Regions from separate parts of the Streptomyces sp. NPDC099050 genome, predicted to be linked through region 1. Evidence: riboswitches for the same ligand, from Rfam matches in the RefSeq annotation. Region 1 holds a riboswitch; the other holds the start of a gene.
What was found. Region 1 has a riboswitch for glycine ahead of gcvP (aminomethyl-transferring glycine dehydrogenase). Riboswitches for the same ligand answer to the same signal wherever they lie in the genome.
Positions count from the first base shown of each region.

Region 2: it holds a riboswitch for glycine, as region 1 does, so the genes downstream of both, gcvT (glycine cleavage system aminomethyltransferase GcvT) here and gcvP (aminomethyl-transferring glycine dehydrogenase) in region 1, are expected to answer to the same signal.

Region 1 covers NZ_JBIWAE010000004.1:449,708-455,567, reverse strand. The annotation lists gene ACIQV3_RS10110 (MerR family transcriptional regulator) at 1-430, shown strand, start outside; gene ACIQV3_RS10105 (DNA polymerase IV) at 520-2,241, shown strand; gene ACIQV3_RS10100 (PRC-barrel domain-containing protein) at 2,715-3,080, opposite strand; glycine riboswitch at 3,201-3,299, shown strand; gene gcvP (aminomethyl-transferring glycine dehydrogenase) at 3,499-5,860, shown strand, end outside.
Region 2 covers NZ_JBIWAE010000007.1:195,606-201,465, reverse strand. The annotation lists gene ACIQV3_RS14740 (APC family permease) at 1-644, opposite strand, end outside; gene glyA (serine hydroxymethyltransferase) at 812-2,068, opposite strand; gene gcvH (glycine cleavage system protein GcvH) at 2,083-2,463, opposite strand; gene gcvT (glycine cleavage system aminomethyltransferase GcvT) at 2,567-3,691, opposite strand; glycine riboswitch at 3,876-3,979, opposite strand; gene ACIQV3_RS14720 (AAA family ATPase) at 4,182-4,859, shown strand; gene ACIQV3_RS14715 (enhanced serine sensitivity protein SseB C-terminal domain-containing protein) at 5,025-5,735, shown strand; gene ACIQV3_RS14710 (enhanced serine sensitivity protein SseB C-terminal domain-containing protein) at 5,803-5,860, shown strand, end outside.

The DNA of each region.
Region 1 (5,860 bases):
CGACTACTGGGCGCGCACCGGGCTGGTGGAGCCCACGGTGCGGCCCGCGTACGGGTCGGGGACGCAGCGCCTCTACAGCTTCCGGGACGTGGTGGTCCTCAAGATCGTGAAGCGCTTCCTGGACACCGGGGTGGCGCTGCAGAACATCCGCACCGCCGTGCAGCACCTGCGCGACCGGGGTTTCTCTGACCTGGAGCGGATGACGCTGATGAGTGACGGCGCCACCGTGTACGAGTGCACCTCGCCGGATCAGGTCGTCAGCCTGCTCCAGGGCGGCCAGGGAATCTTCGGGATCGCCGTGGGCGTGGTCTGGCGCGACGTCGAGAACGCCCTGTCGCAGCTGCACGGGGAGCGCGTGGACACGGGCGAGACGGTGGTCGGGCACAACCCGGCCGATGAGCTGGCCGCCCGGAGGAACCGGGCCGTCTGAGGCGGAGGGCGCCGGGGGCCGGCGGGCCGTTGGGCTCGCCCGTTCCGGGCTCGGGCCGATTGTCAGTGGCGTAGGGCAGCATCGGAGCTGTGAGATCCGCGCCGACCATCCTGCACCTGGACATGGACGCCTTCTACGCCTCCGTGGAGCAGGCGTCGAAGCCGAGCCTGCGCGGCAAGGCCGTGATCGTCGGCGGACTCGGGCCGCGCGGGGTCGTCGCCACCGCCTCCTACGAGGCCAGGCGCTTCGGGGTGCATTCGGCCATGCCGATGGCCCAGGCGCGGCGGCTCTGCCCGAACGGCGCGTGCCTCATCCCGCGCTTCAGCCTGTACCGCGAGGTCAGCGACACGGTCATGGGGATGCTCCGGGAGCTGTCTCCCCTCGTGGAGCCGCTGAGCCTGGACGAGGCCTTCGTGGACCTGGAGGCGGGCGGCGTCGCCTTCGACGCGGAGACCGCGCGGGCCGTCGGTGAGCGGTTGCGGGCCGACATCGCCGCCGTGACCGGGCTGAGCGGGTCGGTGGGGCTCGCGGGGTCCAAGATGCTGGCGAAGGTCGCCTCCGAGGAGGCGAAGCCGGCCGGGCTGCTGCTGATCGAGGTCGGTACGGAGCGGGCACACCTCGCACCGATGTCGGTACGGACCCTGCCCGGGGTGGGGCCGGCCACGGGGGAGCACCTGCGGCGGGCCGGGATCACCACGGTGGGGGAGCTCGCCGAGGCCGGTGAGGACGAACTGGTCCGGATGGTGGGGCGCTCGCACGGGGTCGGGCTGTACCGGATGGCGCTGGGCGTGGACGAGCGGCCGGTGGTCGCCGAGCGCGACGCGAAGTCCGTCTCGGTGGAGGACACCTTCGACGTGGACCTGCACGACCGCGTGCGGATCCGGGGTGAGGTGCAGCGGCTCGCGGACCGGTGCGTGGAGAGGCTGCGGGGGTCGGGACACTCGGGGCGGACCATCGTGCTCAAGGTCCGGCGGTACGACTTCTCCACGCTGACCCGCTCGGAGACCCTGCGGGGGCCCACGGACGACCCCGTGGTGGTGCGGGAGGCCGCCGGGCGGCTGCTGGAGGCGGTGGACACCACGGGCGGGGTGCGGCTGCTGGGGGTGGGGGTGACGGGACTGGCGGACTACACGCAGGAGGACCTGTTCGCCTTCGCCGATGCGATGGCTGCGCGGGCTGGGGTGGGGGCGGGGCCGGCTGCGGAGTCGGGGCCGGGGCGTGGCGACGGGGCTGCGCCGGCCCGTGGGGGTGCGGGTGCCGGTGCCGGCCCTGACGAGGGGCAGGAGGCCTCTGCTCGAGACGGGGGCCCGGGGGAGGGCGCCGGGCCGGGGCCTGGGCCCGGGTCGGGTGTGGGTGAGGGTGAGGGTGCTGGGCCGGGGGAGCGTCAGGGGGCCGGGGAAGGTCCGGGTGTGGATGCCGGCGTCGGGGCGGATCAGGGCGTTCGGCAGGGTCAGGGGCCTCGGGAAGGGCTGCCCGAGAGCGCTGGGGAGGGACAGGGCGCCGGATCGGTGCGGGACGCGGGGCCAGGACAGGGTGAGGCCGCTGAGCGGGGGGCGGGTGGCGAACCTGGGCCGGCAGAGCGGCGGTGGGCGGCCGGGGGCGATGTGCGGCATGCGGTGTACGGGCCGGGGTGGGTGCAGGGCAGTGGGGTCGGGCGGGTGACCGTACGGTTCGAGCAGCCGGGATCCCGGCCGGGGCGGGTCCGCACGTTCTTGGTGGATGATCCGGAGCTGGAGCCGTCCGACCCGATGCCGCTGGTCGGGGACCAGGTTTTGGGGGTCGGGGGCTCGACGGCCGCGGAGCGAGCCTGAGGGGTCGTGCCGGTCGGCTGTGCCGGTGTGCGTGGCCGTGCCTGGCCGGTGCCGCCGGTGCCCGCCGTTGGCTGCTCCCGCTGCGGGGTGGGAGGGGCCGGGCCCTGCGGGGCTGTCCCCTACCCGCCCTTCCGCCGTTCCCCGGGCTCCGCCCGGACCCCTTGGCGCGTGCGGCGCTGTTGCCGGGGGCCAAGTCCCCGGGGCCCCGTGCCCGGACCCGTTGGTGGGTGCCCCCCGTGCCCGGACCCGTTGGTGGGTGCCCCCTGCGCCCCCACCCGTTGGTGGGTGCCCCCTGCGCCCGGACCCGTTGGTGGGTGCCCCCTGCGCCCACACCCGTTCGTGCGTGCGGCGCCGTTGCCTGGGGCAAGCTTCCGGACCTCGGCGCCCGGACCCCCTTGGTGTGTGCGGCGCCGTTCCCGGACCCCGGCGCCCGGACCCCCGCTCCTCGAACGCCGGAGGGGCTGGATTTGGGGTCAGGGGGTGTCGGGGGGCGTGTGGCCGAAGTCGTGGTGGAAGTCTGAGGGGAGGGCGAGGTCCAGGCCGTAGTGGTGGTAGAGCTGCAGCTCCTGTTCGGGGGAGAGGTGGCGGCCGACGCCGAAGTCGGGGGCGTCCCTGATGAGGGAGCGTTCGAAGGGCACGTGCAGGGTGTCGCCCACCATCTCGCTGGGCTCCAGCGGGACGAAGGCGTCCCGGCTGAAGAGGCCGGTGCGTACGGCGGCCCATTCGGGTACGCCGGTGGCATCGTCGAGGTAGACCTCGTCGACGGTGCCGATCTTGGTGCCATTGCGGTCGAACGCCTTGCGGCCGATCAGGCTGCGGGGATCGATGTCGGTCTGCACGGGCCGGTCCCTCCATTTGGGCGCAACTCATCCGTAATGACTACAAAAGTGCATTTCCGGAGAGCGGGCCACTCGAAGGGAGGCGTCCACATCCTCGCTGGTAGGCTGGGTGGCGGCTGTTGACCCTGTGCGGGAGAGTCCTCCGAGTGAGTGAGACGGAGGCGCCGAAGGAGCAAATCCTCCCCGGAATCTCTCAGGCATACGTACCGCACGTGGTGAGGCCACTCTGGAAAGCAGGTTGCGGGTACCGGGCGCGCAGTGCCGGTCCCTCTCCTCACCGACGGTGAAAGCCGGACCCCGTGGGCGATCCCCGCGTGGCCCGGTGAAGCTCTCAGGTTGTGATGACAGAGGGGGAGGCCGTCCGGGTGCCCGCGCCGTGGTGCCCCTCGCAGGTCGTACGACCAGGAGGCCTCCGTACATGACCGCCAACCGCATTCCGCTCTCCCAGCTGGAGCGAGGCATCCCCTTCGAGCAGCGCCACATCGGCCCGGATGCCGAGGCGCAGGCGAAGATGCTCGCCCACGTGGGCTACGGCTCGCTGGACGAGCTCACCGCAGCCGCGGTGCCGGATGTGATCAAGACCACCGCCGCGCTGAACCTGCCCGAGGCGCGGACCGAGGCCGAGGTGCTCGCCGAGCTGCGTGAGCTCGCCGACCGCAACCAGGTCCTGTCCTCGATGATCGGGCTGGGTTACTACGGCACCTTCACGCCGCCGGTGATCCTGCGCAACGTCATGGAGAACCCGGCCTGGTACACGGCGTACACGCCGTACCAGCCGGAGATCTCCCAGGGCCGCCTCGAAGCCCTGCTGAACTTCCAGACCGTCGTCGCCGAGCTGACCGGTCTGCCGACCTCCGGCGCCTCCCTGCTCGACGAGGGCACGGCGGCCGCCGAGGCCATGACCCTGGCCCGCCGCGTGGGCAAGGCCAAGGGCAACGTCTTCCTCGTCGACGCCGACGCGCTGCCGCAGACCATCGCGGTGATCCAGACCCGTGCCGAGCCGATCGGCATCGAGGTAGTCGTCGCCGACCTGAGCGAGGGGATTCCGGCCGAGATCGTCGAGCGCGGCGTCTACGGCGTGCTGCTCCAGTACCCCGGTGCCTCCGGCGCCGTGCGGGAGATCAAGCCGGTCATCGAGCAGGCGCACGGGCTCGGCGCCATCGTCGCGGTCTCCGCCGACCTGCTCGCCCTGACGCTGCTGACCTCCCCGGGCGAACTGGGCGCCGACATCGCCGTCGGCACCACCCAGCGCTTCGGCGTCCCGATGGGCTTCGGCGGACCGCACGCCGGCTACATGGCCGTCCAGGCCAAGCACGCCCGCTCGCTGCCCGGCCGCCTCGTCGGCGTCTCCGTGGACGCGGACGGCAACAAGGCCTACCGCCTGGCGCTGCAGACCCGTGAGCAGCACATCCGCCGCGAGAAGGCCACCAGCAACATCTGCACCGCGCAGGTGCTCCTCGCCGTCATGGCCGGCATGTACGCCGTCTACCACGGTCCGGACGGGCTGCGGACGATCGCCCGCCGCACCCACCGGTACGCCGCCCTGCTCGCCGCCGGTCTGACGGCCGGCGGGGTCGAGCTGGTGCACGGCTCGTACTTCGACACCCTCACCGTCCGGGTTCCGGGCCGGGCCGCCGAGGTGGTGGCCGCCGCCCGCGAGGGTGGCGTCAACCTCTTCCAGGTCGATGCCGACCTCGTGTCCATGGCCTGTGACGAGACGACCCTGCGCGCCGACGTCGAGGCCGTCTGGGCCGCCTTCGGTGTCACCGCTGACATCGAGGCGCTCGACGGGAGCGCCGCCGACGCGCTTCCCGAGGGGCTGCTGCGCTCGGACGCGTACCTGACCCACCCGGTCTTCCAGCAGCACCGCTCCGAGACCGCGATGCTGCGCTACCTGCGCAAGCTCTCGGACAAGGACTACGCGCTGGACCGCGGCATGATCCCGCTGGGCTCTTGCACCATGAAGCTCAACGCGACCACCGAGATGGAGTCGGTCACCTGGCCCGAATTCGGCCAGTTGCACCCGTTCGCCCCGGTCGAGCAGGCCGAGGGGTACCTCACGCTCATCACTGAGCTGGAGGAACGTCTCTGCGAGGTCACCGGCTACGACAAGGTCTCCATTCAGCCGAACGCCGGCTCCCAGGGTGAGCTCGCCGGCCTGCTGGCCGTCCGCGCCTACCACCGGGCGAACGGCAACGAGCAGCGCACCGTCTGTCTCATCCCGTCCTCCGCGCACGGCACCAACGCCGCGAGCGCCGTGATGGCCGGCATGAAGGTGGTCGTCGTCAAGACCGCCGACGACGGCGAGGTGGACGCGGACGACCTGCGCGCCAAGATCGAGCAGTACCGCGACGAGCTCGCCGTGCTGATGATCACGTACCCCTCCACGCACGGTGTGTTCGAGGAGCACGTCGCCGACATCTGCGCCCAGGTGCACGACGCCGGCGGCCAGGTCTACGTGGACGGCGCCAACCTCAACGCCCTGGTGGGCCTGGCCAAGCCGGGTCACTTCGGCGGCGACGTCTCGCACCTGAACCTGCACAAGACCTTCTGCATCCCGCACGGCGGCGGCGGCCCGGGCGTCGGCCCGGTCGGTGTCCGGGCGCACCTGGCCCCGTACCTGCCCAACCACCCGCTCCAGCCGACCGCCGGTCCGGAGACGGGCGTCGGCCCGATCTCGGCCGCTCCGTGGGGCTCGGCCGGCATCCTGCCGATCTCCTGGTCGTACGTGCGCCTGATGGGCGGCGAGGGCCTCAAGCGCGCCACCCAGGTGGCGGTGC
Region 2 (5,860 bases), on a different contig from region 1:
GCGAAGACCACGCCGGAGGTGGTGACGGCGGTCATGACCGCGGACCAGCCGTTGGGGGCGAAGCCGCCGTGGTCGGTGAAGTTGCCGGTGTGGAAGCCGGAGGCGATCAGGGCGATCACGGCGAGCACCGGGATGGCGAACTTGACCAGGGTGAGGAGGTTGTTCGCCTTGGCGAGCAGTGCGACCGACCAGTAGCAGGCCAGCCACAGGGCCACGGTCAGGAACAGTGCCATCGCCATGCCGGAGGTGGTCAGGCCGCCGTTCTCGACCAGGCCCTTGGCCCAGCCGAAGTTCCAGGAGGACATGTACTGCGTACCGGCGATGGACTCGATCGGGATCAGCGCTGCGATGGCGATCCAGACCGCCCAGCCGGTGATGAAGCCGAGCACCGGCCCGTGCGAGATGGTGCCGAAGCGGGCCATCGAGCCGGGCAGCGGGTAGGCGGCGCCCACCTCCGCGTAGGACATGGCGATCATGCCGATGAAGACGGCACCGATGACCCAGGCGATGATCGCCGCGGGTCCTGCGACGGCAGCCGCCTGACCCGCCCCGAAGAGCCAGCCCGATCCGAAGATCGAGCCGAGCCCGATCATGATCAGGGCGAAGAGACTGAGTCCCTTCTTGTTCGCTGCGCTCATGTCCATGGGGTGTGCTGTCCGTCCTGCCAGGGGGTGCGGTCTTTCCTTTATCCGGAGCCTATTTGCCATTAATTGGAAGATTCAGTGGCACTAGGTCGCCTCCACCTGGGGCTTTGGTCATGAAAGAGGCCCGGCCCTGTGCAAAACAAGGCCGGGCCCTCTCAGGCCGGCGCCTAGAGCGTCGGGTACAGCGGGAACTTCGCGGCGAGCGCCGAGACGCGCGCCTTGAGGTCATCGGCGTCGTAGGCGGGCTTCAGCGCCTGGGCGATGATCTCGGCGACCTCGGTGAAGGCCTCGGCGTCGAAACCGCGGGTGGCCAGCGCCGGCGTACCGATCCGCAGACCCGAGGTGACCATCGGCGGCCGCGGGTCGTTCGGGATGGCGTTGCGGTTGACCGTGATGCCGACCTCGTGGAGGCGGTCCTCGGCCTGCTGGCCGTCCAGCTCGGAGTTGCGCAGGTCGACCAGGACCAGGTGCACGTCGGTGCCGCCGGTGAGGACGTCCACACCCACGGCCTTGACGTCGTCCTGGACCAGGCGGGCGGCGAGGATCTTCGCGCCCTCCAGGGTCCGCTCCTGGCGCTCCTTGAACTCGGGCGAGGCCGCCACGAGGAAGGAGACGGCCTTGGCCGCGATCACGTGCTCCAGCGGGCCGCCCTGCTGACCGGGGAAGACCGCGGAGTTGATCTTCTTGGCCAGCTCCTGCGTCGACAGGATGACACCGCCGCGCGGACCGCCGAGGGTCTTGTGCGTGGTGGTGGTGACGACGTGGGCGTGCGGCACCGGGTTCGGGTGCAGACCCGCGGCGACCAGGCCGGCGAAGTGCGCCATGTCGACCATCAGGTACGCGCCGACCTCGTCCGCGATGCGGCGGAAGGCGGCGAAGTCCAGCTGGCGCGGGTAGGCGGACCAGCCCGCGACGATCAGCTGCGGCTTGGACTCCTTGGCGAGGCGCTCGACCTCGGCCATGTCGACCTCGCCGGTCTCGTCGACGTGGTACGGGACCACGTTGTAGAGCTTGCCGGAGAAGTTGATCTTCATGCCGTGGGTCAGGTGACCGCCGTGGGCCAGGTTCAGGCCCATGATCGTGTCGCCCGGCTTGATCAGCGCGAACATCGCGGCCGCGTTGGCCTGCGCGCCCGAGTGGGGCTGCACGTTCGCGGCCTCGGCGCCGAAGAGCGCCTTGATGCGGTCGATCGCGATCTGCTCGACCACGTCGACGTGCTCACAACCGCCGTAGTAGCGGCGGCCGGGGTAACCCTCGGCGTACTTGTTGGTCAGGACCGAGCCCTGGGCCTCCATGACGGCGACCGGAGCGAAGTTCTCCGACGCGATCATTTCCAGGGTGGACTGCTGGCGCACGAGTTCGGCGTCGACGGCGGCGGCGACGTCCGGGTCGAGCTCGTGGAGGGGAGTGTTCAGTACAGACATCAGGGTTCCCTGGGTCAGTTGCCGGCGGTGAGCTTGGCGTACTCGTCGACGGAGAGCAGGTCGGCCGGCTCCTCCGTGACGCGCACCTTGAAGAGCCAGCCGCCCTCGAACGGAGCCGAGTTCACCAGGGCCGGGTCGTCGATGACGTCCTGGTTGGACTCGACGATCTCGCCGGTGACGGGGGAGTACAGGTCGCTGACCGACTTGGTCGACTCCAGCTCGCCGCAGGTCTCGCCCGCGGTCACCGTGGCGCCTACCTCGGGGAGATCGGCGTAGACGACGTCACCGAGCGCGTTGGCCGCGAACTCCGTGATGCCGACCGTCGAGACGCCGTCGACGGCGTCCGACAGCCACTCGTGCTCCTTGCTGAAACGCAGCTGCTGGGGGTTGCTCATGACCTGATTCTCCTGGATGCGGGGGAGTGGATACGAACGGTGGTCCTGCGGACCGGCGCGACGCGCCGTCCTGCGGTGCGACGCGGTGCGGTGGGGTGCGGGGCTACTTCTGCCGCTTGTAGAACGGCAGGGCCACGACCTCGTACGCCTCATGCGTACCGCGAATGTCCACGCCGACGCCGGAGGTGCCGGGCGCGGCGTGCGCCGCGTCGACGTACGCCATCGCGATCGGCTTGCCCAGCGTCGGGGACGGGGCGCCCGAGGTGACCTCGCCGACGACCTGGCCGTCGAAGGTCACGGAGAAGCCCGCGCGCGGTACGCGGCGGCCCTCGGCGATCAGGCCGACCAGCTTGCGGGGCGCCTTGGAGGCGGCGCGCTCGGCGGCGGCCTCCAGGGCGGCGCGGCCGACGAAGTCGCCCTCCTTCTCGAACTTCACGACCCGGCCCAGACCCGCGTCGAACGGGGTCAGGGAGGTGGTCAGCTCGTGCCCGTACAGCGGCATGCCCGCTTCCAGGCGCAGCGTGTCGCGGCAGGACAGGCCGGCCGGGACCAGGCCGACGCCCTCGCCCGCCTTGGTCAGCGCCTGCCACAGCTCCACGGCGTGCTCGGGCGAGACGAACAGCTCGAAGCCGTCCTCGCCGGTGTAGCCGGTACGGGCGATCAGCGCGGGCACCCCGGCGACCGTGCCGGGCAGACCGGCGTAGTACTTCAGCCCGTCCAGGTCGGCGTCGGTGAGGGAGGCGAGGATGCCCGGGGACTCCGGACCCTGCACCGCGAGCAGCGCGTACGCGTCGCGGTCGTCGCGGACCTCGGCGTCGAAGCCGGCGGCGCGCTCGGTGATCGCGTCCAGGACGACCTGGGCGTTGGAGGCGTTCGCGACGACCAGATACTCGGGGGCCGCGGTCTCGCCCAGGCGGTAGACGATCAGGTCGTCCAGGATCCCGCCGTCTTCCCGGCAGATGTGCGTGTAGCGGGCGCGGCCGACGCCGACGGTGGAGATGTTGCCGACCAGGGCGTAGTCCAGGACCTTGACGGCCTCGGGGCCGGTCAGGGTGATCTCGCCCATGTGGGAGAGGTCGAAGAGGCCGGCCCTGGTGCGGACGGCGTTGTGCTCGTCGCGCTCGCTCCCGTACCGCAGGGGCATGTCCCAGCCCGCGAAGTCGGTCATGGTCGCACCGAGGGAACGGTGCAGCGCATCGAGGGCGGTCAGGCGGGGGGCAGTGCTCATGGGTGTGGCTCCCGGGTCCCAGGGCATGACATGACGAGGAGGAGTTCCTCCCCATCTGTCATCGGAACCTGAGAGGTTCGCCGAGAGTTCCCCGCTTCCAGGGGAAGGCCATCGACTTGCACCTTGGGTGGAACCGTCGCCGGGGCCCTCACGGGCGGTGGCGCGGCTCGCTTTTCAGATCTGCCTCATCCACGCGGTACGGGGCCTGAGAGATTCAAGGGAGGTACTTGCTCCTTCGGCGCCCGGGCACCGCCTTGCGGCGTGCCGGGACTCTCCCGCGCGGATTCAAGCGGCCGGTATGCAGTTAGGTGTCCAGATGGCGCACATCATTGCACGGTGTGCGGCCGAATGGGGGAGGGGGGCCGCAAGCGGAGCGGAACCGGAGCGGAACGGGCGCGGAAGCGGAGCGGAACCGGACACCCCGGATTACCGTCTCTTTACACTCAGGGGGAACGGGTCCAGGTGACCCGGCGCGGGGGAGGCGAGCACTGTGCGGAGATTCGGAGTACTGGCGGCGACGAACACCGGCGCCGTCGAGGGTGCGGTCGGCGGCGTGCCGTCGCAGCGCGGCCTCGTACGGGACCCGGTGGCGGCCGGGGAGCCCGGCGCGGTACGGGACCTGCGCGGGGCCGAGGGCCCGCGGCGGCTCCGCTTCGCCGACGGCGACGTCGTGGTGGTCTCCGGGCTGCCCGGCGGAGGCAAGAGCACCCTGATCAAGCGGGCCGCCGAGGGCGGCGGCATCGACTCCCAGGACGCCCGCGAGCGGTGGGAGCGCCGGATGCCGGCCGCCCTGCCCTATGCGGTGTACCGGCCGGCGGTCCGGATCGCGCACTACTGGGGCTTGTGGCGGGTGCTCCGCTCCGGGGCCCCGGCCGTGGTCCACGACTGCGGTACGCAGAGCTGGGTCCGGGCGCTGCTGGCCTCGGCGGCCCGGCGGCGCGGCCGCGCGCTGCACATGGTGCTGCTGGACACCACCCCCGAGGAGGCCCGGGCCGGGCAGGCGGCGCGGGGCCGGGGGGTGTCGGCGTACGCCTTCGCCCGGCACCGCGGCGCGGTGGCCCGGCTGCTGCGCGAGGCCGAGGAGGGCCGCCCGCCGGCCGGCTGCGCCTCGGTGACCCTGCTGGACCGCCCGGCGGCGTCGCGGCTGACGTCGATCGGCTTCCGCTAGCGGAAGCCGGGCGGGGCGGCGCGAGGAGTCGTAGGGGCTGCGTACGGCCGGCCGCGCGGGCGGCCCCCGGCGGGGGTGCCGCGGGCGCCCGTTAATCTCGGGGATCCCGGGAATCTCGGCTCGAGAACCACGGGTGGAGACCAAGGCGAGCGAGCGGAGACGTACATGTGGCCGGGTAACGAGCTGGAGCAGGTGCTCGGGGCGGCGCTCGGACAGGCGGAGGCCGGGGGGCGGATCCTGGAGGTCCTCGGGCGGAGCGACCTGTGGATCCCGCTGCCCGGCGGCGTGAACAGCCTGAGCCTGCCCACCATGGACATCGACGGCGCCGCGTACGTGCCCGTCTACAGCTCCGAGGAGCAGTTCCGCGCCTGCGCCGGGCCCGGCATGGACTTCGCCGTCGCCCCCGCCACGGAGTTCGCCCGCGGCCTGCCCCCGCAGCTCGGCATCGCGGTCAACCCCGAGGGATCCGTCGGGGTGCCACTGCCCCCACCGGCCGTCGCGGAGCTCTGCCGCGCCGGCCGCGGCCCGCTCGACGGCCCGGCCACCGGTGGCCGGGTCCGGCTCTACGAGCCGGACTGGCAGGAGGACCCGGTCGCGTTCCTGGCCGCCGCCGCGGAGGAGTTCCGCGCCACCGGAGTCGTCGCCTCCGCGCACCGCTGCCTCGCCAGCGTCGAGGGCGGCACGCCGGAGCTCTACGTCGGCGTCCACCTGATGGGATGGGAGCCCGGGATGCGAAACGCCCCGATGGACGCGCTGGGCCGCGCCCTGACCCGCGTACCACCGCCCTGGCCGGTGCAGTTGATCCTGCTCGACGCCGCGGAAGACCCGGTCGTCGACTACATACGTGAGCGCGTACGCCCCTTCTACCTGCCGTAGTGACGCTTAAGCTGGTGGCCGACACGCGTGGACGACGGGCGGACGAACAGACGAAGAGGGGTACCGGGTGAGTGCGTCAGGCACGGCCGCGGTCGGGCAGGTCGAGCACATGCTGCGCCAGGTGA